DNA from 4 places in the Gordonia sp. GONU genome. Region 2 is predicted to be linked to each of the others. Evidence: predicted binding sites of a transcription regulator. Region 2 holds the regulator's gene; each other region holds the start of a gene.
The links. Region 2 encodes LexA, which represses DNA repair genes until DNA is damaged. Its sites were predicted from a motif close to CGAACANNTGTTCG; they were not measured.
Positions count from the first base shown of each region.

Region 1 (5,362 bases), on a different contig from region 2:
GTGCGACGACGATCCGGCAGACCAGCAGCAGGCAACCGATGGTGACCGCGGTGAACAGTCCCTGCCCCAGCCCCAGCGGGACGAAGGTGAACACGGAGAACAGCGCGGCGGCCAGCGGCGGGTAGGTGAACGGCAGATACGAGCCGCCGCCGAGCGTCGGCAGCGTGCCGTAGAGGTCGCCGTTGTCGAGGAAGACGCGGCCGCCCATGCGGTAGACGTCGAAGTCGATGCGGTAGGGCGCGGGCGGATGGTTCGGGAGGACGAAGATCGCGACCGCCGCGCTCACGAGGAAGACGACAAGCGTCAACCGGCGCGCCCATGCCGAACGGAGATAGCGATCGATCACCGACCGGGGAATGTCCACAACTGTCACGAGCCCTCTCTTCCGAGCGGGATCGTATCGCGGCGGACGGGAGTATCAGCGGGGGCGGCGGTGACCCCGCTGAGGACTCATGTGCTGGGCCTCAGGCCGCGCCGGATTCCTCAGCGGTTTCCGACGTGGCGTCGTCGGGATAGCCGTCGAGCATGATCGTCGCGACCGCGCCCAGCGCTTCCTCCCACGCCGAGGTCATCGCCGGCGTCCACGACTCGCCGCCGATCTCGCTCATGGCGGCGATCATGCATTCGGCGACCGCGCTGTACATCGGCCTGGTGACGCCGAGGCTCGCATGCCGCTTGCCGAGGGCGTGCAGGTTGGTGGTGAGCCAGTCCGCGTCCTCGAGATGATCGAGCACCGAGACGACGGCGGTGCGCAGCATCTCGGCCTGAACGCGGGTGTCGCGCTGGAACATCGGTTTCACGCCGGGATAGCGCTCGAAGAGGATGTCGTAGAACCGGACGGTGAGACCGGAATCGGGTAGATCGACGAGGGCCAGGCTTTCTTCCAAGAGTTGTTTGTCCATGCGCAGACCCTGCCGCCGCGTCGTTGCGGCTGGGCTGTGGTGCCGCAAGGTCGAGGTAACGGTGATCTCACACGCGGGGATCAGGTGTGTGAGATGTTTCGCGGGTTCGCGGTCAGGTGGAGCTCGCAGTAGGCTCCACGTTCAGGTGCATCGGAACCCGTCGCCTTCGCGCTACGGACCGTCGAACTTCCGAAGGCTATCGTGAATTCTGTATTTCGCGCAGATGTGCTGCGCGTCCCCGTCCACGTCGACGCATTCGAATACGGCTGCTGCCGAACGCCTCCCCGCGTCGGGGAAACGTTGAGCGGGCAGCTGTCCGCATATCCGGCTCCGAACGGTCGGGCCGTTGCCACCCATTGGGATCGTGTCCGTGATGTCGTCGTCGTCGTCGGTGAGGCCGTCGCTCGGTGGGACCCGGCACACGGAGATCCGCTCGGCCGACCGATCGCGATGTCACTGTCATGGCACGACAACTCCCCGGCAGGTGTCGAGGCGACCGGGGTGATCTCTTCGGCACATCAGCTCTTCTGCAAGCCCGTTCCCAGCCCTGAGCGGCCACGCGTCGAGCTCCGACAGCTCGTGACCGCTGTCGAGAAGTTCCCCGCCGATCTGATCCAGGACGACGGGACCGTGCTGGTTCCCGGCGGAGTAGAGGTTGTTCTCGACGAGTTGGTACTGGTCGAGCCGACCGCGGCGGACGCGGCTCAAGCCCGAGCCGCGGCAGATCTACGACGCCGGACGCTCACACTCATGGGGCCGGCCATATGTATGGGGACGGTCGTCCCCTACGAGGGTGAGCGTGTTCGGGTCGACCTCGACGATGACCGGCTCACCATCTCGGGGTCGACTTCCGCACCGACCGGGACGGTCACCGGAACCGTGAGACAGCTGGGCCGGCTCGAGTCGAACGGAACATTCTCGATGGTCGTGCCGGTGTCGGCGCCAGCGGGCACCCCGACCGTGGGCGTGGTCGGCGACGTTCTCGTGGTCTTTGTCGTCGACCCCACCAACTGAAGAAGGCATTAACCCGGGCTCGAAGAACTCACCACTCCTGTCCGTGATCCGTCACGAATGTGACTGGTGTAACTCAGTTCCGGCGTGTGGTCGACCACACGGAAGATCCCGCTGGTTCAGCGACCCCTCCAAATCCCGAACTGTGGAAAAGCCTCGCACTCGAACGTATGTTCGGGTACTGTGGAGTCATGCCGGAGCTCACCCCACTCTTCGACCAGAAGGGCCAGGGCAGCCGGCGGGCAGTTCTTGTCAGACCACCGATGTAGAACTGACCACACACGATTATTCATGACAGAGCAGTAGTCAACGACGGTTTCACACCACCGCACGTATACCTCAGAAGAGGGATGGCTGCCATCATGATCGACACTGAGACCACTGCGCTCACCACTTCACTCGACGCGGTCCTCGACCGACTCGCCGAGATCACCCCACCCACCGACGATTCCACCGGCCGTCTGACGTACGAACAGTTGGAATGTTGGCGATTGATCCGCAACCTGGCTGATCACCAGATCGCGACGCATGCAGCACAACTCGACGATCTCGGCGTCGCGGCCAAAACGGGTTCGACCACCAAGAAGCTGCTGGTCGAGATGGGGTTCCCGCCCGCAGCAGCCACCCGCACCACACGGATCGCCGAGGCTCTCGGCACACTGAGCAAGGTCGAGGCCTGCGCCGCTGACGGTCGACTCTCCGGCGAAATTGTCGACGCCATCGTCCGCGGCGTCGCTGTGATCGAGAAACGCTGCCCCACAGCACTATCCGACGACAACCGCATCATCCATCAAACCGAACTGCTCACCCAGGCCCTCTCCGGTGCCACACCCACAGACATACAGAGGTGCGCACAGACGATCTGCAATACCCTCGCCGACGACCAGGACTGTAACCCTGCCTGCGACGACCGCACTCTCAACACCCTGTCTCACCACCTCACCGACGACTCCCGCGTCGACATCCGCGCGAACATCAACCAGGCAGTCGGGGAGAAATTCATCGCGATGATCGACGAGCGCTCCATACCTCGTCCCGAACCCGACGGCGCCGCCGACCGACGCTCCGCCGATCAACGACGCGCCGACGCCCTCGAAACACTTTTGGATCAAGCCGCCGTCGGAGCCGCCATGGACACCATCGGCACACCGCGAACCCAAACATTGCTGACCATTCCCGCCGACGGCGACGACCCCGCCCACCTGCCCTGGACGGGGCCGGTCACCAACGCCACCGCCAAACAACTCTCATGCGATGGCACCCTGACCGAGATCATCATCGACGGCGAGACCGTGCCCCTTCGAATGGGACACGAAAGGCGCCTGTTCCCACCACATCTGCGCAAAGCGATCATCCTCCGCGACCAGACGTGCATCAAATGCGGTGCACCGCCCTCACACACCCAGGTCCACCACATCCTGCACTGGTCCGACGACGGGAACACCGACCTCGACAACGGCTGCCTGCTCTGCCAACGCTGCCACACCCAGGTCCACCACCACGGCTGGGACATCGTGATGGGGTTCGACCGGCATCCGTGGCTGGTCCCACCCGTCGAGATCGATCCGCAGCGTCGACCCCGCCCTGCCCACAACCGCCGCACCATGCGTCTCGACGACGCCGCATGACAACAGCTTTCGCGTAGCACCTTTCGCATCCGGCGATTAAGCACCGAGCCGGGACCGCAGTCGTTCTTTGACAAGTCCACAGTGTGAAAAGCGAGCCGACGGATTCCGTCCTGCTCAGCAGAGATGCTGAGCAGGACGGAACACCGGGCACCGTCAGGCCCCGACGTACTCAGCCAGGTGTTGGCCCGTCAACGTCGACCGGTCACCAACGATGTCGGCCGGTGTTCCCTCGAAGACGATCCGACCGCCGTCGTGGCCGGCGCCGGGTCCGAGGTCGATGATCCAGTCCGCGTGCGCCATCACCGCCTGGTGATGCTCGATGACGATCACCGATTTGCCCGAGTCGACGAGCCGGTCGAGCAGCCCGAGGAGCTGTTCGACGTCGGCGAGATGCAGGCCGGTGGTGGGTTCGTCGAGGATGTAGACGTCGCCCTTCTCCCCCATGTGCGTGGCGAGCTTCAGCCTCTGACGCTCGCCTCCCGAGAGCGTCGTGAGCGGCTGGCCGACCTTGATGTAGCCCAGACCGACGTCGACCATACGATGGAGGATCTTGTGCGCTGCCGGCAATTTGGCGTCGCCATCGGCGAAGAAGGCCTCGGCCTGCGCTACGGACATCTCGAGGACTTCGCTGATGTTGCGCCCACCGAGGGTGTATTCGAGCACCTCCGCCTGAAAACGCTTGCCCTCGCACACCTCGCAGGGGGCCGCAACCCCGGCCATCATCGCGAGGTCGGAGTACACGACGCCGGCACCGTTGCAGTTCGGGCAGGCGCCCTCCGAGTTGGCGCTGAACAGAGCGGGTTTGACGCCGTTGGCCTTGGCGAAGGCCTTGCGGATCGGTTCGAGCAGTCCGGTGTAGGTGGCCGGGTTGGAGCGTCGGGAACCCTTGATCGCGGTCTGATCGATCGAGACCACCCCCTCGGCGTTGGCGACCGACGAGTTGATCAGCGAGCTCTTGCCCGACCCGGCCACACCGGTGAGCACGACGAGGACGCCCAGCGGGATGTCGACGTCGACGTTCCGCAGGTTGTGCATGTTCGCGCCGCGGACCTCGAAAGCGCCACTGGGAGTGCGGACCTCGGGTTTGACCGAGGCACGGTCGTCGAGGTGACGACCGGTGAGGGTGTCGGCGGAGCGGAGTTCCTCGACCGTGCCCTCGAAGACGATCTCGCCTCCGTCGGTGCCGGCTCGCGGACCGAGGTCGACGACGCGGTCGGCGATGGCGATGACCTCGGGCTTGTGTTCGACGACCAGCACCGTGTTGCCCTTGTCCCGCAGGGCGCGGAGCAGGTCGTTCATGCGCTGGATGTCATGTGGATGCAGACCGATCGACGGCTCGTCGAAGACGTAGGTTACGTCGGTGAGCGAGGACCCGAGGTGCCGGATCAACTTGGTGCGCTGAGCTTCACCACCGGACAGGGTGCCGGCCGGACGGTCGAGGGACAGGTAGCCGAGACCGATGTCGACGAACGCGTCGAGATGCTCGCGCAGCGATTTGATCAGCGGCGCGGCCGACGGCTCGTCGAGTTCGGCGACCCATTGCGCCAGATCGCTGATCTGCATTGCGCAGGCGTCGGCGATGGAGATGCCGTTGATCTTCGACGACCGGGCCTCGGCGGTGAGTCGAGTGCCGTCGCAGTCCGGGCAGGTCTGGAAGGTGATGGCGCGGTCGACGAAGGCGCGGATGTGCGGCTGCATCGCCTCACGGTCCTTGCTCAGCATCGACTTCTGGATCTTCGGGATCAGGCCCTCGAAGGTGATGTTGATGCCCTCGACCTTGATCTTGGTCGGCTCCTTGTAGAGCAGATCGTTGAGTTGCTT
Region 1 covers NZ_JANRHB010000007.1:106,071-111,432, reverse strand. Annotated here, with positions in the region: gene NWF34_RS09320 (glycosyltransferase 87 family protein) at 1-373, opposite strand, end outside; gene NWF34_RS09315 (globin domain-containing protein) at 465-902, opposite strand; gene NWF34_RS09310 (hypothetical protein) at 1,104-1,916, shown strand; gene NWF34_RS09305 (HNH endonuclease signature motif containing protein) at 2,264-3,541, shown strand; gene NWF34_RS09300 (excinuclease ABC subunit UvrA) at 3,695-5,362, opposite strand, start outside.
Region 1: NWF34_RS09305 (HNH endonuclease signature motif containing protein) is a predicted target of LexA. The motif match lies at 2,077-2,090, and genes of this name have one in related genera.

Region 2 (5,362 bases):
ACCGATCACCCGCATCACCTCGGGGCGGACGGCACCGCCGTGGACGCGCTGCAGGTGCCCGCCGCGTTCGAGAACGGCCAGGTCGCGCCGAACCGTCTCGCTGGTCACGTCGAACTTCGCGGCGAGCTCGGCGACCGAGGCGCGCCCTGCGACGCGAACCTCCTCGGCGATGGCCTGCTGTCTCTCCTCGGCGTACACACCGGCTCCGTTCTGATCGTTCCTGCTCACTCGGCCACCGCGAAATGTGGGAATATGTGGCTTTGAATGTTGTAGTAACTGTGTTTACGCCTTTTTATGTTGACAAGTCAAGCCAAATTTGTAACCGTGGTCACATGACGCAGATTCTGACGGGGACGCCGGTCGTCGGTGGTGTGGCTCATGGACCCGCACTGTGGCCGGGACGCCGTCCCGACCACAGTGCGGAGGCGCTCGGCGCCGGTGTCGAGATCTCCGAGGACCAGCGCCCGGAGGAGGTCGCACGATTCACTGCGGCGGCAGGCGTCGTCGCCGCGCGACTCCGTGAGCGCGCGTCGCAGAACACCGGCGTCGCCGCGGAAGTACTCGCCGCCACCGCCGGACTCGCGGAAGACCGCGGCTGGATCGGTGCGGCGTCGGCCCTGATCGCCAGGGGTACGCCGGCACCGTCGGCCGCCGTTGCCGCCACCGAACAGTTCGCCGCGGTGTTCACCAAGCTGGGCGGCCTGATGGCCGAGCGGGTCACGGACCTCAACGACGTCCGCGACCGCGTGCTCGCCGAGCTCCTGGGACTGCCCGAACCCGGGTTGTCCACGCCGGAGGTGCCCTCGATCCTGCTGGCCGACGACCTCGCACCCGCCGACACGGCCGGCCTCGACCCCACCACCACGATTGCCCTCGTGACGCGACTGGGTGGGCCCACCAGCCACACCGCGATCATCGCCCGTCAGCTCGGCATCCCGTGCGTCGTCGCGGTGTCCGGACTCGTCGGGATCGATGCGGGTACGGCGATCCTCGTCGACGGCACCACGGGTGAGATCGCCGTCGACCCCGATGACACCGCCGCGCGAGCCCGAGTCGAGGAGTATCGGCGTCACGCCGCTCGCGTCGCCGGATGGTCGGGTCCGGGTCGCACCGGCGACGGGGTGGAGGTGGCGATCCTGGCCAACGTCGCCGACGGGTCGTCGGCCCGCGCAGCAACCGATCACCCGGTGGAGGGTGTCGGACTGTTCCGTACCGAATTGGCCTTCCTCGAGCGCGCCGAGGAGCCTTCGGTCGACGAGCAGGCGGGCATCTATCGCGAGGTGCTGGACGCTTTCGACGGCCGCAAGGTGGTCATCCGCACCCTCGACGCCGGCTCGGACAAGCCGCTGCGCTTCGTGACCCATCCCGACGAGGCCAACCCGGCACTCGGTGTGCGCGGCGATCGAATCGCCTTGGCGCACCCCGAGATCCGCGCGCGCCAGCTCGACGCGATCGCCCGGGCGGCGCTGGAGGCCGACGCGCAGCCGTGGGTCATGGCCCCGATGATCGCCTCACCCGCCGAGGCGGCGACATTCGCCGCGCAGGTGCGCGAGCGTGGACTCGTCGCCGGTGTGATGATCGAGGTTCCCGCCGCGGCGATCCTGGCCCCGGCGATCCTGGCCGAGGTGGACTTCGTCTCGATCGGCACCAATGACCTCACGCAGTACACGATGGCCGCTGACCGAATGTCCGCCGAGCTCGCATCGCTGACCGATCCGTGGCAGCCGGCCGTGCTGCATCTCGTCGCAACGGTCGCCCGGGCCGGACGTGATCAGGGCAAACCGGTGGGCGTCTGCGGAGAGGCCGCGGCCGATCCGCATCTCGCCTGCGTGCTGGTCGGACTCGGGGTGACCTCGTTGTCGAGCGCTCCCGTCGCGGCGCCCGCGGTCGGCGCCCGGCTCGGCGCGGTCACCCTGGCAACCTGCGAAAACGCGGCGGCGGCCGCGCTGGCCGCCACCGATCCGGCTGCAGCTCGCGCGGCGGTCGCCGCGGTACTCGACAGTGACGAGGTCAGACTCGCCTCATTACGGTGACGACCTTGCCGAGGATGACGGCCTCGTCGCCCGGGATCGGGTCGAACAACTCGTTGTGCGGCATCAGCCAGACATGACCCTTCTGGCGTTTGAAGGTCTTGACCGTGGCCTCGCCGTCGATCATCGCGGCCACGATGTCGCCGTTGTCGGCCACGTTCTGCTGGCGGACGACGACCCAGTCGCCGTCGCAGATCGCGGCGTCGATCATCGACTCGCCGACGACCTTCAGCAGGAACAGCGATCCCTCGCCGACGAGCTCCCGGGGGAGTGGGAACACGTCCTCGACGGCTTCCTCGGCGAGGATCGGTCCGCCTGCGGCGATCCGGCCGAGCACCGGTACGAAAGTGGGTTCGGGCAGTGCTCCGCCGGTCGGCGAGGTCGGCGTCGGGGGTTCGCTCGGCGCGATGTTCACCGCCCGCGGACGGTTGGCATCACGTTTGAGAAGGCCCTTGCGTTCGAGCGTCCGCAGCTGATGGGCGACCGAGGAGGTCGAGGTGAGACCCACCTCGTCACCGATCTCGCGGATGCTCGGCGGGTAACCGCGTTCTCGCACGGATTTGCGGATCACCTCGAGAACTCCGCGCTGCCGCGGCGTCAGCGACGCCTCGGCAGCCGCCATGTCCGCCGGGGTGACGGGCTCGTCGGCGCCCCGCGCTCCGGTGCGCTTACCGCCGTCATCGCTCATGATCGGGTTCCTCTCGATTCCGAACGTGCTGGTAGATCGCTTGTCTTTCGACGAGCCTAGCCGAGAACGCCGACCGCATCAAACATTTGTTCGACGTGTCGCGAGACAATTGTCGGAGTGCCGTGCTACAAATCGAACATCAGTTCATCGAACGGATGATCGACATTCGAACAGTTCGACCGGGACGACGCGGTCCCACTCACGAACACCGTTCGACCGGATACACGGAGGGCACCATGCGCACCGCCACTCTCATCGACCCCGTCCACCTCGACCCCGCCCGGCACGACCCCGCCCGGCACGGCGGTCCCGTCCGCGGCGACGTCCTGGAGCGTCCGCGCCCGACACGTCGGGGAGACGCCCGGCGGCCCGTCGACAACCGTCCGGTGCCGGAATCGGCGGTCCGGGTCCGCCGCGTCGCGTCCACCCAGTGCGCGTCGCCGGTGGGTATGCGCGGTCGTGGACCGGTGGTCCCGGCGTGGCGTCCCGCCGAGGCGGCTCCCGCGGCCGTCATCCGCCGGCGTCGCCGCACGGCGACCGCTGTCCTCGCCGGCGTCGCGCTCGCCCTGGCCGTGTGGGTCATCGCGGTCGTCGGCCAGAACTACGCCGCGTCGGTCACGCCTGCCGCGGTCGGCACCGAGGTCGTGCACGTTCGGTCGGGTGACTCGCTGAGCACGATCGCCTCGCGGGTCGCCCCCGAGATGCCGCGTGAGGCCGTCGTCGACGAGATCATCCAGCTGAATGACCTCGCGTCGAGCGGGCTGCGCGTCGGCCAGCCGCTCCTCACCCCCCGGTACCACTGAGGCCGGGCGGTATCCTCGATGCCACAGGGACCAGCCGAGCACCGGCCCGGCATGCGGCGCGGCTGCATCAGAGCGTCCCGTGACCTGCGTGAGGATACGATGCGCTGCCCCTTCTGCAAGAACGACGACACCAAGGTCATCGACTCGCGTGTCGCTGATGAGGGGCAGGCCATCCGGCGCCGCCGCTCCTGCGTGGAGTGTGGGCGACGCTTCTCGACCGTGGAGAGTGCGGTCCTCTCGGTGGTGAAACGCAACGGCGTCACCGAACCGTTCAGTCGCGAGAAGGTGATGCGAGGTGTCCGGCGCGCATGCCAGGGGCGCCACGTCGCCGAGGACGCTCTCGCCCAGCTCGCCCAGCAGGTCGAGGACACCGTCCGCGCCAGTGGTTCGGCCGAGATCCCCAGCAATGAGGTGGGACTCGCGATCCTGAAGCCGCTGCGGGACCTCGACGAGGTCGCCTACCTGCGCTTCGCGTCGGTGTACCGGTCCTTCGACTCCCTCGAGGACTTCCAGCGCGAGATCGACGACCTCCGGGCCGCTTCAGCCGAGTCGGTCAAGAGTTCGTAGGACCCGCTTCTCCGACACCGGGAACGCGGTGCCCAGCCGTTCGGCGAACAATCCGACCCGCAGCTCCTCGACGAGCCACTGCGCCTCGTCGTTGACGTGCGCTTTCCGGTGTTCGGGTACCTGGGCCAGCCGCTGCGCCCACCGTTCGGTCACGCGGTCGATCACGGCGACTCCGGCCTGATCTCGCGCGGCGGAAGCCGGGAGTGCCGTCAACCGTGCCTCGGCGGCCGCGAGGTAGCGCGGCACGTTCTCCAGATGATGTCGCGGAGTGGCGGCCACGAATCCGTCGAAGACGAGGTTGTCGAGTTGTTCGGCGACGTCGTCGGCGGCGAGCGAACCCGCATGACGGTCGATCGCGGCGCGTACCGGCGCCACCGAGCCGAGCGACTCCACCGCGAGAGAGAAATACTCCGGAGCCGACTCGGTGATCCGTGGACGGATCTTCTCCGTCAGGGTGCGGAACGCCTCGGGTGAACGCACGGCGGACGCGGTCCCGGCGTGAAGGCCGGCGACGACGTCGCGGATCGCCCGGCGTGTGCAGTCGGCCAGCAATGTATCGAGATCCGCATAGGGACTCTGGCTCAACGCCAGCCGGCCGGCGGCGCCGAGCGAACTCGCCACGCGCCGGTGCAGTGGCGGGATCGCCAGGTCGAGGAGCGCGACGATCCCCCTCTCCGCCAGGCGATCTCGGGCCTGCTCCGACACCGCGTCGATCACGACCACCCCGCGTGTACGTCCGGCGTCGTCGGTGATCGCGTCGACGGTCGGGTACCTGGTGAGGCGCTGACCGGCGATGTCGACGGTCCGCTGCGCGGCGAGAGTGCCGATGCCGTCGTCGGTCCAGCTGCGATACAGCGTGCGTTTCACCGTCTTCGACGCCGCGGGCGTCGTCGCACGCTGAAGCTCGTCGATCGAGTCGGCACGCGCGGTGATCCGTCCGTCGTCGTCGGCGACCGCGAAATGCATCCGCAGATGGAGGGGAATCCGGTCGAGGTCGAAATCGGCGGCGGTGACCGTCATCTGGGTGATCGTGGTGAGTTCGCGGGCGAGCCCGACCGCGAGCGGTTCGCTGCGAGGCGTGAGACGGGCCAGCGCCAGGTCGGCGAACCGCTGGGCGGGGGACATCGACTTGCGCAACCTCTTGGGCAGCGATTTCACCAGTGCGGTGGCCAGTTCCGACCGCATCCCGGGCACGGACCAGTCGAAGCCCGCCGACCGGACGTGGGGCAGCAGTGCGCGCGGGATGATCACGGTGACACCGTCATCGGGTGCGC
Region 2 covers NZ_JANRHB010000001.1:210,413-215,774, reverse strand. Annotated here, with positions in the region: gene NWF34_RS00965 (DeoR/GlpR family DNA-binding transcription regulator) at 1-198, opposite strand, end outside; gene NWF34_RS00960 (phosphoenolpyruvate--protein phosphotransferase) at 333-2,033, shown strand; gene lexA (transcriptional repressor LexA) at 2,011-2,718, opposite strand; gene NWF34_RS00950 (LysM peptidoglycan-binding domain-containing protein) at 2,955-3,521, shown strand; gene nrdR (transcriptional regulator NrdR) at 3,621-4,088, shown strand; gene hrpA (ATP-dependent RNA helicase HrpA) at 4,062-5,362, opposite strand, start outside.

Region 3 (5,362 bases), 140 kb from region 2:
CGGTCCTCGGGACGCGACTCGAGGATCGCCGACAGACGACCCTGACCGACGATGACGTGCATCTCGCGGCCGATACCGGAATCGGAGAGCAGCTCCTGAACGTCCATGAGGCGACAGGTACTGCCGTTGATCTCGTATTCGCCCGCGCCGTCGCGGAACATGCGGCGGGTGATCGAGACCTCGGAGTACTCGATCGGGAGCGCGCCGTCGGCGTTGTCGATGGTGAGGGTCACCTCCGCACGTCCCAGCGGCGGACGTCCGGAGGTGCCGGCGAAGATCACGTCCTGCATCTTGCCGCCGCGCAGCGCCTTGGCGCCCTGCTCGCCCATGACCCAGGTCAGGGCGTCGACGACATTGGACTTACCGGAGCCGTTGGGGCCGACGACGCACGTGATACCCGGCTCGAAGCGCAGGGTCGTCGCCGAGGCGAACGACTTGAAGCCCTTCAGGGTCAGGCTTTTGAGGTGCACGACGGTACAGAGTACTCACCATCGCGATGGGTTTCGGGCAACGCTCACCGTTCGAGGAAGCCGGTCAGGTCTCCGCGCGCGGGGTCGAGGCTGTCGACGACGAGATCGACCCGCCCCGGGGTCTCTCCCGACCGGAGCGCGTCGAGCAGCTCCAGGACTTTGTCGCGGGACCCCTCGGCCACGACGTGCACGCGTCCGTCGGGCTGATTGGACGCGTAACCGACCAGACCGAGCTCCAGCGCCCGTGACCGCGTCCACCACCGGAACCCCACGCCCTGGACGTGTCCGTGGACGAACGCGGATAACCGGACGGGGTCGGCACTCATGACTCAGTCCGTCACGATCTTCAGGTCGACCTCGGCGCCGGCCTTGATGGTGCGGCCGACCGTGCACACCGCGTCGATGGCGCGCTCGACGACGACGAGCAGCCGCTGTGCGGCATCGGGGTCGAGTTCGGAGAGGTCGACCTCGAGGATCTCCTCGATCCGCGGGTACACCTCGTTCTCGCGGTCGGCGTCGCCGCTGACCCGGATGGTGGCGTCGTAGTCGTCGCCGAGGCGGCGCGACAGCGGCCGGTCCGAGGACAGGCCGGTGCAGGCCGCGAGGGCGATCTTGAGCAATTCGCCCGGCGTGAAGACGCCGTCGACGTCCTGCGAGCCGATCAGCACCTCGGCACCGCGCGAGCTGCGCCCGGTGTACCGGCGGGTCCCGGTGCGCTCGACCCAGAGGTCGGTGCGCGCGGGCTCCGCAGCCTGGGCCGGGGCGGCGGTGTTCTGTTCGATCGTCATGCTGGGATGAGTCCTCTCAGGCGGCGGGGCGGCGCTGGCACCGCAGACCATAGTAAGAGCCGGGGATCAGTAAAGATTCCCCAACCAGTCGCGCCCGACGTCGTCAGGCAGCTGCCGCCTCTCGGCTCGCGTTGCGTTCTTTCCATTCCCACACCGCGTAGATCACCTCGGTCGCATACCCGAGGTCGAGCTTGCCGCCACCCACAGGCACCGTCGCATCCGCCGCCACCCGCTCGTCCGGCGACCACTGCCCCGGCGCGCGTGTCGCGGGGCTCACGTCGATCACCGAACCACCCGGCCCGTGGAACGAAAAACGTTGCGACCCATGAGCGGTGATGCTGAACTCACCCCGATGCAGCGCACGGTGACAGCTTCCACACAACAGAATCAGGTTGTCCAACCCGGTCTCCCCACCGGCTGACCAGAACACCACATGATGGGCGTGCAGATGCCGTGTGCGTTCACAGCCGGGCATCTGACAGCACCGGTCCCTCACGAACAACGCCCTGACCAGTGCCCTGTTCGGCGTTCGCGACTTACGCCCCAGCCCCAGCAACGCCAACTTCCCTGGAGCTCCGGACACCCTGCTGGACAACACCTTCCGAACCGCAGCACCACAGTGCGCCTCCTCCAGTTCGGCCTCCGACAGCGCCGGCCCGTCATCGAGGTGGGCCTGTTCTCCACCCTCGTCGGTATGGATCAGGATCTCGGCTCCCGGCGCGAGATCAGGCATCGCGATCCCGTCGTGCACCATGTCGGCCATCGCCACCACCGCCGGCGCCAGATTCGACGGCACATTCCGCCACAGGTCCCGGCGATTCGCCGGCCTGACCTCGGAGTCCCGTTCACCATCCACGGTTTCCAACTCACCCGCAGCGTTCCGCGGAACGCTCGACACCGCGGGCAGATCCGCATCGTCGAAGGTCCGGGTGCGCTCGTACTCGGCACGGACCACACCGGCCAGGAACCGGGCACCATCAAGCGGAGACAACCTCAGCGACACAGACAAGGAGCCATCCGCATTCCACTTGCACCGGCCCGTCGACTCCGCCGGGGTGCGATTCTCCGGCTCGATGCCACGATCCCGATCGATCTGTCCCATCGCACGTACCGCCCGCTCCAGCTGCGACGCCGTGCACGACGACGCCAGGTTCACCAGCTCCTTCTCACGCAACGGGGTCGCCACCCGCGTCAGCGCCCGCACCTTCGAATACGACAACCGCCCCGCACCGAACGCCTGCCGAATCAGCGGTAACTCCGTCAGAGCCTTCGCCACCCGGACCTGCTCCTGCGCTGTGCGTTGAGAGACACCCGCCTTCCACGACAACCAGTGTGCGAGCGAATGAATACCCGGCCCCCTCCACGACTGCCGCTCATCCAACTCCGCAACCAGAGACAAGAACTCGGCCGTGAGCGCGGTGATCTGCGCGGCATAACCCAGCACTCTGCTTTCCAACGCCTCATCGGACAGAGACGCCGGATCCGCGCCATCGAACATCGACGACACATTCTCACCGTGCAATACCGAAACAGACACCCCAAGCCCCCCAGCTGTTCGAACGGATATGCGAACAACTTAGCGGCGCCCACCGACAAAACAGCTGGTCACGTCGCGTCGCGCGTTCCGCGGAACGCTCATCACGTTTCACCGGACGCGTCAGAGCTGCGCAGGAAGTGTCAGTGACTCAACGTGCACGGCGCCGAGGCACGGTCTGGCACTTCGGGCAGAAGTAAGAGCTGCGGTTCATGAACGATTCCCGGCGCATCAGCGTCCCGCACCGGCGGCACGGCAGCCCCTCGCGTCCGTAGGCGTTGAGCGAGCATTCGAAGTAGCCCGACTGGCCGTTGACGTTGACGTACAGCGCGTCGAAGGACGTACCCCCGACCTCTACCGCCTCGGTCATCACCGCGGTCGCCGCATCGATCAGTTCGAGGAGCTTCTTGCGCGAGATCGTCTCCGCGATACGTGCGCCGTGCAGTCGCGCACGCCACAGCGCCTCGTCGGCGTAGATGTTGCCGACCCCGGAGATGACGGTCTGATCGAGCAGGACGCGCTTGATCTCGGAGTGCTTGGCCCGCATCCGGGTCACCACTGCTGCCGCGTCGAAGGCGGGATCGAACGGATCGGGCGCGATGTGCGCGACCGACACCGGGATGTCGTCCACATAATCGTCGAGATGCCATCCGCCGAACGTGCGCTGGTCGACGAAGCGCAGTTCGTTGTCGTCGTCGAGGGTGGCGCGGATGCGGAGGTGGGTGTGGTCGGGTGCCCCATTGCGGGCGATGAGCATCTGTCCGCTCATGCCTAGGTGTACGACCAGGGCGACACGATCGGCGTCGTCGGCGAGGTCGATCCACATGTACTTGCCGCGGCGCCGCACCCCGGTGACGTGTTTGCCGGCCAGACGTCCGATCAGATCGGGTTCACCGCCGACATGACGACGGGCGGCACGCGGGTGCAGTACCTCGACCGACGTCACCGTCCGCCCGGTCAGGTGCTTCTCGAGACCCATTCGCACGGTCTCGACCTCGGGTAGTTCAGGCATGTACGCCGAATCTCAGGACGCAGCGGTGTCGGACGCGGCAGCGCGTTCGGTGAGTGCCGTCCACGCGAGGGCCGCCGCCTGCTGCTCGGCCTCTTTCTTGGTGCGTCCGACGCCCTCGCCCAGGTTCTCCCCCGCGACCATCGCGATCGCGGTGAACTCCTTGTTGTGGTCCGGTCCGGTGGACGAGATCTGGTACTGCGGCGGGCCGTAACCGCGTTCCGAGCTCAGCTCCTGCAGCGAGGTCTTCCAGTCCAGCCCCGCGCCGAGTTGCCCGGCCTTCTCGATGCGTTCGTCGAAGAGCCGCAGGATGATCCGCTGCGAGGTCTCCAGCCCGTGACTGAGAAACACTGCGCCGAACAGCGATTCGAGGCCGTCCGCGAGGATCGAGTCCTTGTCGCGGCCGCCGGTCATCTCCTCGCCGCGGCCGAGATACAGGTACTTGCCCAGGCCGCCCTCGTCGCCGAGCCCCCGCGCCACGTCGGCGAGCGCGTGCATGTTCACCACGCTGGCACGGATCTTGGCGAGCTCACCCTCCGGGCGGTCCGGGAATCGGAGGTACAGGCGTTCGGTGATCACCACACCGAGAACGGAGTCCCCGAGGAACTCGAGGCGCTCGTTGGTCGGCAGCCCGCCGTGCTCGTAGGCGTAGGAGCGGTGCGTGAGCGCCAGTGTCAGAAGGTGTTCGGGGATGTCGGTGTCGAGAGCGGCGAGTAGCGCGGCACGACGACCGTCCTCGCGAGTGGTCTCAGTCACGACGTTCCTGATCGCCCGGTTTGTCCCCGTCCGACGTGTCCCCGTCCGACGTGTCGCCGTCCGGCTTGTCGTCGCCGGTGAGCTCGGAGAACTTGTTCGCGAGACCGGCCCACCGAGGGTCGATCAGCTCGTGCGCGTGGCCGGGTTCGGCGACCGCCAACCGGATACCGCACACCTGGCAGAGCCCGGGGCAGTCCGGTGAACACAGCGGCGACATCGGGAGTTCCAACGCCACCGCGTCGATGATCGCCTGTTCGAGATCGATGCGGTCGTCGACGATGCGGTGCACATCGTCTTCCTCGGTAGTCTGCTCGGTCACACTGTCCGGGTACGCGAACAGTTCGGTGAGGAACACCGTCACCGTGCCGTCGATCGGCTCGAGGCAGCGCGAACACTGCCCCGCGGTCTCGCCGCACGCGGTGCCGGTCACCAGGATTCCCTCGCTCACCGACTCGAGCCGGAGGTCGAGATCGACGTCCGAGCCGGCCGGGATGCCGATCATCTCGACTCCGAGCTTGTCCGGGGTCGCCACCGTCCGGTGCACCTCTGACATGGTGCCCGGGCGACGACCCAGCGACCGGACGTCGAGGACGAAGGGATCGCGCCGTGGCGCGGAATCGGGACCGTGCGACGGTTCTGATGTCACAGCATGATCAGACACAAACTGCACCATACGCTCGCGATCGCGAATCATCGACTGACGCCACCGTGTGTGCCGGGTCGGTCGCCCGACCGGTCAGACCGCCAGCGGGGATCCCTGGTCACGGTCGTAGGAGTTCCGGGTCGACGTCTCGCGCGACCGCGA
Region 3 covers NZ_JANRHB010000001.1:352,656-358,017, forward strand. Annotated here, with positions in the region: gene smc (chromosome segregation protein SMC) at 1-470, opposite strand, end outside; gene NWF34_RS01630 (acylphosphatase) at 515-796, opposite strand; gene NWF34_RS01635 (OsmC family protein) at 800-1,258, opposite strand; gene NWF34_RS01640 (HNH endonuclease signature motif containing protein) at 1,362-2,756, opposite strand; gene mutM (bifunctional DNA-formamidopyrimidine glycosylase/DNA-(apurinic or apyrimidinic site) lyase) at 2,944-3,804, opposite strand; gene rnc (ribonuclease III) at 3,817-4,557, opposite strand; gene NWF34_RS01655 (DUF177 domain-containing protein) at 4,550-5,251, opposite strand; gene NWF34_RS01660 (DivIVA domain-containing protein) at 5,294-5,362, opposite strand, start outside.
Region 3: NWF34_RS01640 (HNH endonuclease signature motif containing protein) is a predicted target of LexA. The motif match lies at 2,815-2,828, and genes of this name have one in related genera.

Region 4 (5,362 bases), on a different contig from region 2:
GGTGTCCGCTCAGTCGACCGGATCCGGGAGTACGCGGAGATGACCGCGGCGGCCCGGACGTGGCCGCGTCTGGTGGCGCGGCACTCCCGGAACGGCCGGCGGCTGCGACGGCGAGTCGACCGGCCCGGCGCGATGGCGGCCGCTCCGGCGATCCGCGAGGGCGGCCTCGTAGGCGGCATCGGCCGCGCGTGCCTCGTCCCGAGCCCGCGAGTCGAAGGCGTCGAGGGAGTCCACCGGCATCCGATCCGAACCACGACCGAGGGGCCCGCGATCGACGAAGCCCGGGCGCGCACCCCCGGCGACGGCGCCGGCCTCGCGGACGGCCTCGGCGAGGGCGGTCAGTTCGTGGTCCTCGGCAGGTGCCGAGAATCCCCGCTCACTGCGCAACATCTCCCACCCCCGCGGCACGGTGATCCGCCGGGCGTGATCGTCGCACAGATCCCAGGAATGCGGCTCCTCCGAGGTCGCCAGTGGACCGATCACCGCAGTCGATTCGGCGTAGACGAAGGTCAGGGTAGCCACCGCGGATCGGGCGCAGCCGGGTCGGCAGCACAGACGGGGAAGCTTCACGTGACGAGATTAGCCCGCCCTGTCCGCAACCACAGATTCGACACGCTCACAACGGGCCGAGGCGGGGGCGACACGAGCCACTGCGACCTCTTAGACTCGCGCCATGCGCATCCACCCGAAGCCGACGCAGCGCGGCTCATACGGCCAGCCGGGACTTCGTCGTGGCCGACGACGGGTCGAACGGTACCGAGACCGGCGAGGACGCGGCCTGCGTTCCCCGCTGCTGCCGCAGAACGTCCCCGCCTACAACACCCGATCCGATGAGTTCGACGCCGTCGCGCTGGAGGCCTTCGCCGAGATCGACGCGCAGTGGCACGATCAGCTCTCCGGACTCGACATCGCCGTCGACGAGATCCCGCGCCTGCTCCCCCGAGATCCCGAGACCGTCGAGTGGCCCGACGAGGTGACCGCCGACGGTGCGGTTCCGCTTGCACGGCTGATCCCGGCGGGGATGGACGTCCACGGGGTTCCGACGCGGGCTCAGATCATCCTGTTCCGCCGGCCGCTGGAGTCCCGCGCGAAGAAGGGGACAGATCTTCTCGAGTTGGTACACGAGGTTCTCGTCCAGCAGGTCGCGACCCACCTGGGCGTCGACGAAGACACGATCGACCGCGGACCTGAATGATCCGCGGTCGATGATCGCGTTCGACGATGACCGTCGAGCGTCCAGCTGTCGCTGGTCTATTCGTCTGTTCTGACGACGCCGTTCCGGCGACGTCGGTCAGATGATGCCGCGCTTGATGCGACGGCGCTCGCGCTCCGACAGCCCGCCCCAGATACCGAAGCGTTCGTCGTTGTGGAGCGCATACTCCAGGCATTCCGCCTTGACCTCGCAGCCCTGGCAGATGCGTTTGGCCTCACGTGTCGATCCACCCTTTTCCGGGAAGAACGCCTCGGGATCGGTCTGCGCACACAGTGCGCGGTCCTGCCACTGCTCCTCGACCGCGTCGAACAGGTCGTCGAAGTCGTTGGGCACCAGGGCCAGATGACGACGACCCGCCGACTCGTCCGCGTCGGCACCGGCGAGACCGGTTGCGTCGGCGGCGAATTCGACTGAGGCCGCACGCGCGGTGCCGCCGATCATCGAATCGTCAACGGGGCCAAGGGTACGGAATTCTGGGGTACCGATCTCCGGGGCGGATGTCATCACGGGAGACTCTGCGATGAATTGCGGGCGATCATGTGGTTCAAGCGGATTGCCGATCGGGTTGTTCAAAGCCATCGTCGGCGCCTCCTAGCTCGGGATGTTGGTCGTAATCTGTCCTTTGCGAACACGACGTGCTGCCGTACCCACCACTGCTGCCACACCACTTGTACTCCGGGTGCGCGAACTCCCTGCATCCGTTGTACACAGCGCCCGAGCGACGGCACTCGATGCCGGCACCGACCCTCTGCCGAGTTCGAACACATGATCGAATCCCTTGGAGGCCAGTAGTTCTCGACTTCGAATGTTCTCGATCTCAAACTCGGAATGACACTGATGTGATTAGACACGCCGAGGGCGGTCCCGGTCAAGTTGAATCGAAGAATTCCCTTTACCATCGCGTGCCGACAAATCTGTGACTCGACACGACGATGACGCGAAGGCGAAGCGAAGATCACACTCACGAGCCCTCCTCCCAGCCCGCCGGACGGGCATGACAGCGGCGTACGAACCCTCGCGGCCGACCACTAGAGTGGCGGTGTGAAGGAGTACCTGCTGTGAAGGTGACCGTACTCGTCGGCGGCGTGGGGGGTGCCCGTTTCCTCCTCGGACTGCGCGAATTGCTGGGTGTCACCCCGTTCCCGCCGCATCCGGACGACCCCACTCTCGGTGTCGGCGAACATCAGATCACCGCGATCGTGAACGTCGGCGACGACGCGTGGATGCACGGCGTGCGCATCTGCCCCGACCTCGACACGTGCATGTACACCCTGGGCGGTGGCATCGACCCCGAACGTGGGTGGGGCCGGCGCGGTGAAACCTGGCACGCGAAAGAGGAACTCGCCGCCTACGGGGCGGACCCGGACTGGTTCGGCCTCGGCGACCGTGATCTCGCCACCCATCTGATCCGCACCCAGATGCTCGACGCCGGGTACCGGTTGTCCGATGTGACCGCCGCCCTGAGCCGCCGATGGAACCCGGGGGTGCGCCTGCTGCCGGTGACCGACGACCGGCACGAGACCCACGTGGTGATCGCGAAACCGGACGGCGACGAGGGCGAGCGGGTCGCGATCCACTTCCAGGAATGGTGGGTGCGCCACCGGGCGCAGGTCCCGACCTTCGGCTTCGCGCAGGTGGGCTCGGACGACACCACGCCCGCACCCGGTGTCCTCGACGCGATCGCCGACGCCGACGTCATCGTGCTCGCGCCGTCGAATCCGGTGGTGAGCATCGGTGCGATCGTGAGTGTTCCGGGAATGCGCAGCGCACTGCGGACCACGACGGCCCCGGTGGTCGGCGTCTCCCCGGTCATCGACAACCGACCGCTGCGCGGTATGGCCGACGAATGCCTGTCGGTGATCGGCGTGGAATCGTCGGCCGAGGCCATCGCCGCCCATTACGGGGCCCGCAGCGGCAACGGCATCCTCGACGGCTGGCTGATCGCCGAGGGCGACCACGCACGCGTCGACGGCATCTCGATCGGTTCGGCCCCGCTGCTGATGACCGACCCGCAGGCCACCGCGCAGATGATCCGTGCGGCCTGCGCGCTCGTCGACGTGGCGCTGCCGGACCAGAACGTGGGCACCGCGTGAGCGAGCTCGCCGATCATCGCGCCCCGGACGGCCTGGAGATCCGGCCCGTCACCGGGCTCCCCGAATTCACCGACGAATCCGACGTCGCCGCCGAGGTCCTCGCCGCCGCACCGTGGCTGGAATCCGGCGATGTCCTGGTGGTGACGAGCAAGATCATCTCCAAGGCCGAGGGCCGCATGGTCGACGCACCCGCCGACCCGGAGGAACGTGATGCGCTGCGGCGCAAGCTCGTCGAGGCCGAGTCGGTGCGCGTGCTCGCCCGCAAGAACCGCACGCTCATCACCGAGAGCCGTCTGGGTCTGGTCCAGGCCGCAGCCGGGATCGACGGTTCCAACGTGCGCTCCGACCAGCTGGCCCTGCTCCCCGAGGATCCGGACGGCAGCGCGGCACGGTTGCGGGCCGCCATCGCCGAGCGAACGGGCCTCGAGGTCGCGGTGATCATCACCGACACGATGGGCCGTGCGTGGCGCACCGGGCAGACCGATGTCGCGATCGGCTCGGCGGGCATCGCCGTCACCCACCCGTATGACGGTGGCACCGACGACTACGGGAATCCGTTGGTGGTGACCGACATCGCGGTCGCCGACGAACTGGCCGCGGCCGCCGACCTGGTCAAGGGCAAGCTCGCGGCTGTCCCGGTGGCCGTCGTCCGCGGGTTCGCACCCGTCGACAACGGTTCGACCGCCGCCGATCTGATCCGGCCCGCCGAAGAGGACCTGTTCCGGCTCGGCACGGAGGAGGCCATCGCCCTGGGGCGGCGTCAGGCCATCCGCACACGACGTTCGGTGCGCGCCTTCGACGACCGACCGGTCGATCCCGACGACATGCGGACCGCACTCGGGGAAGCCCTGACGGCGCCCGCGCCCCACCACACCCATCCGGTGCGGTTCGTGTGGGTGCGGTCGGTCGAGCGGCGTCGTGCGTTGCTCGATGCGATGAACGCCGAATGGCGCGCCGACCTCGAATCCGATGCCAAGACACCCGAATCGATCGAGAAGCGGCTCCGTCGCGGTCGGATTCTGTACGACGCACCCGAGTTGGTGATCCCGTTCCTGGTGCCCGACGGTGTGCACGAGTACCCCGACGAGCGACGCAACGCGGCCGAGCACACCATGTTCACGGTGGCCGCGGGCGGCGCCGTGGCGAGCCTGCTCATCGCGCTGTCGGTCCGCGGGATCGGCAGCTGCTGGGTCGGATCGACGATCTTCGCCGCGCCGACGGTGCGACGCGTCCTCGAACTCGACTCGTCGTGGGAGCCGTTGGGCGCCGTCGCCATCGGGCACCCGCTCGAGGCCGCCCCGCTGCGCGACGCCGCGCCGACCGACGAGTGGGTGGTCGAGCTGTGACCGCGGAGTCGCTGCACGCCTCGGCGGTCGAGGCCCTGACCGCCTGGCAGGCGCCGGACTCGGCGCAGGACAGCCTGCGGCACGCCTACCTCGCGTTTCTCGCCGCCACTCCCGACGCCTGCCTGCGCGCCTGTGCGGCAGGTCATCTCACCGGTTCGGCCATCGTCTTCGACGCCGATCGAAGCCATGTGCTGCTGACTCTGCATCCGCGCGTGGGCAGGTGGATTCAGCTCGGCGGACACTGTGAGCCGACCGACGAGACCTTGGCCGGCGCCGCATTGCGGGAAGCCCGTGAAGAATCCGGCATCCCGGGTCTCGACCTCGATCGCGTCGGCGGCAGTGGTGGCATCGTGCACCTGCACACCCACCCGATCACCTGCTCACTCGGCGTGCCGACCAGGCATCTCGACGTGCGCTACCGGGTGGTCGCCGCCCCGACTGCCGACGGCAGCCTCCCGGCGTTCGAACGCAGTGAGGAATCGGTGGACCTGCAGTGGTGGCCGATCGACGATCTGCCGGCGGACACCGACGCCGACATCCCGGAGCTCATCCGGGCCGCGCTAGCCACGAAGACCTGGTGAGTCGACCTCGCAAGCCCTTCGTGACGCGTCCTCCGCAAGCTCCGGACGCTCCTCAGGGAGCGGGGGTTCTGCGTCCTCCGCAAGCTCCGGACGCTCCTCAGGGAGCGGGGGTCCGCAAGCTCCGAAATT
Region 4 covers NZ_JANRHB010000064.1:333-5,694, reverse strand. Annotated here, with positions in the region: gene NWF34_RS25070 (DUF3499 domain-containing protein) at 10-570, opposite strand; gene NWF34_RS25065 (metallopeptidase family protein) at 674-1,195, shown strand; gene NWF34_RS25060 (WhiB family transcriptional regulator) at 1,292-1,555, opposite strand; gene cofD (2-phospho-L-lactate transferase) at 2,272-3,306, shown strand; gene NWF34_RS25050 (coenzyme F420-0:L-glutamate ligase) at 3,303-4,652, shown strand; gene NWF34_RS25045 (NUDIX hydrolase) at 4,649-5,233, shown strand.
Region 4: cofD (2-phospho-L-lactate transferase) is a predicted target of LexA. The motif match lies at 1,972-1,985, and genes of this name have one in related genera.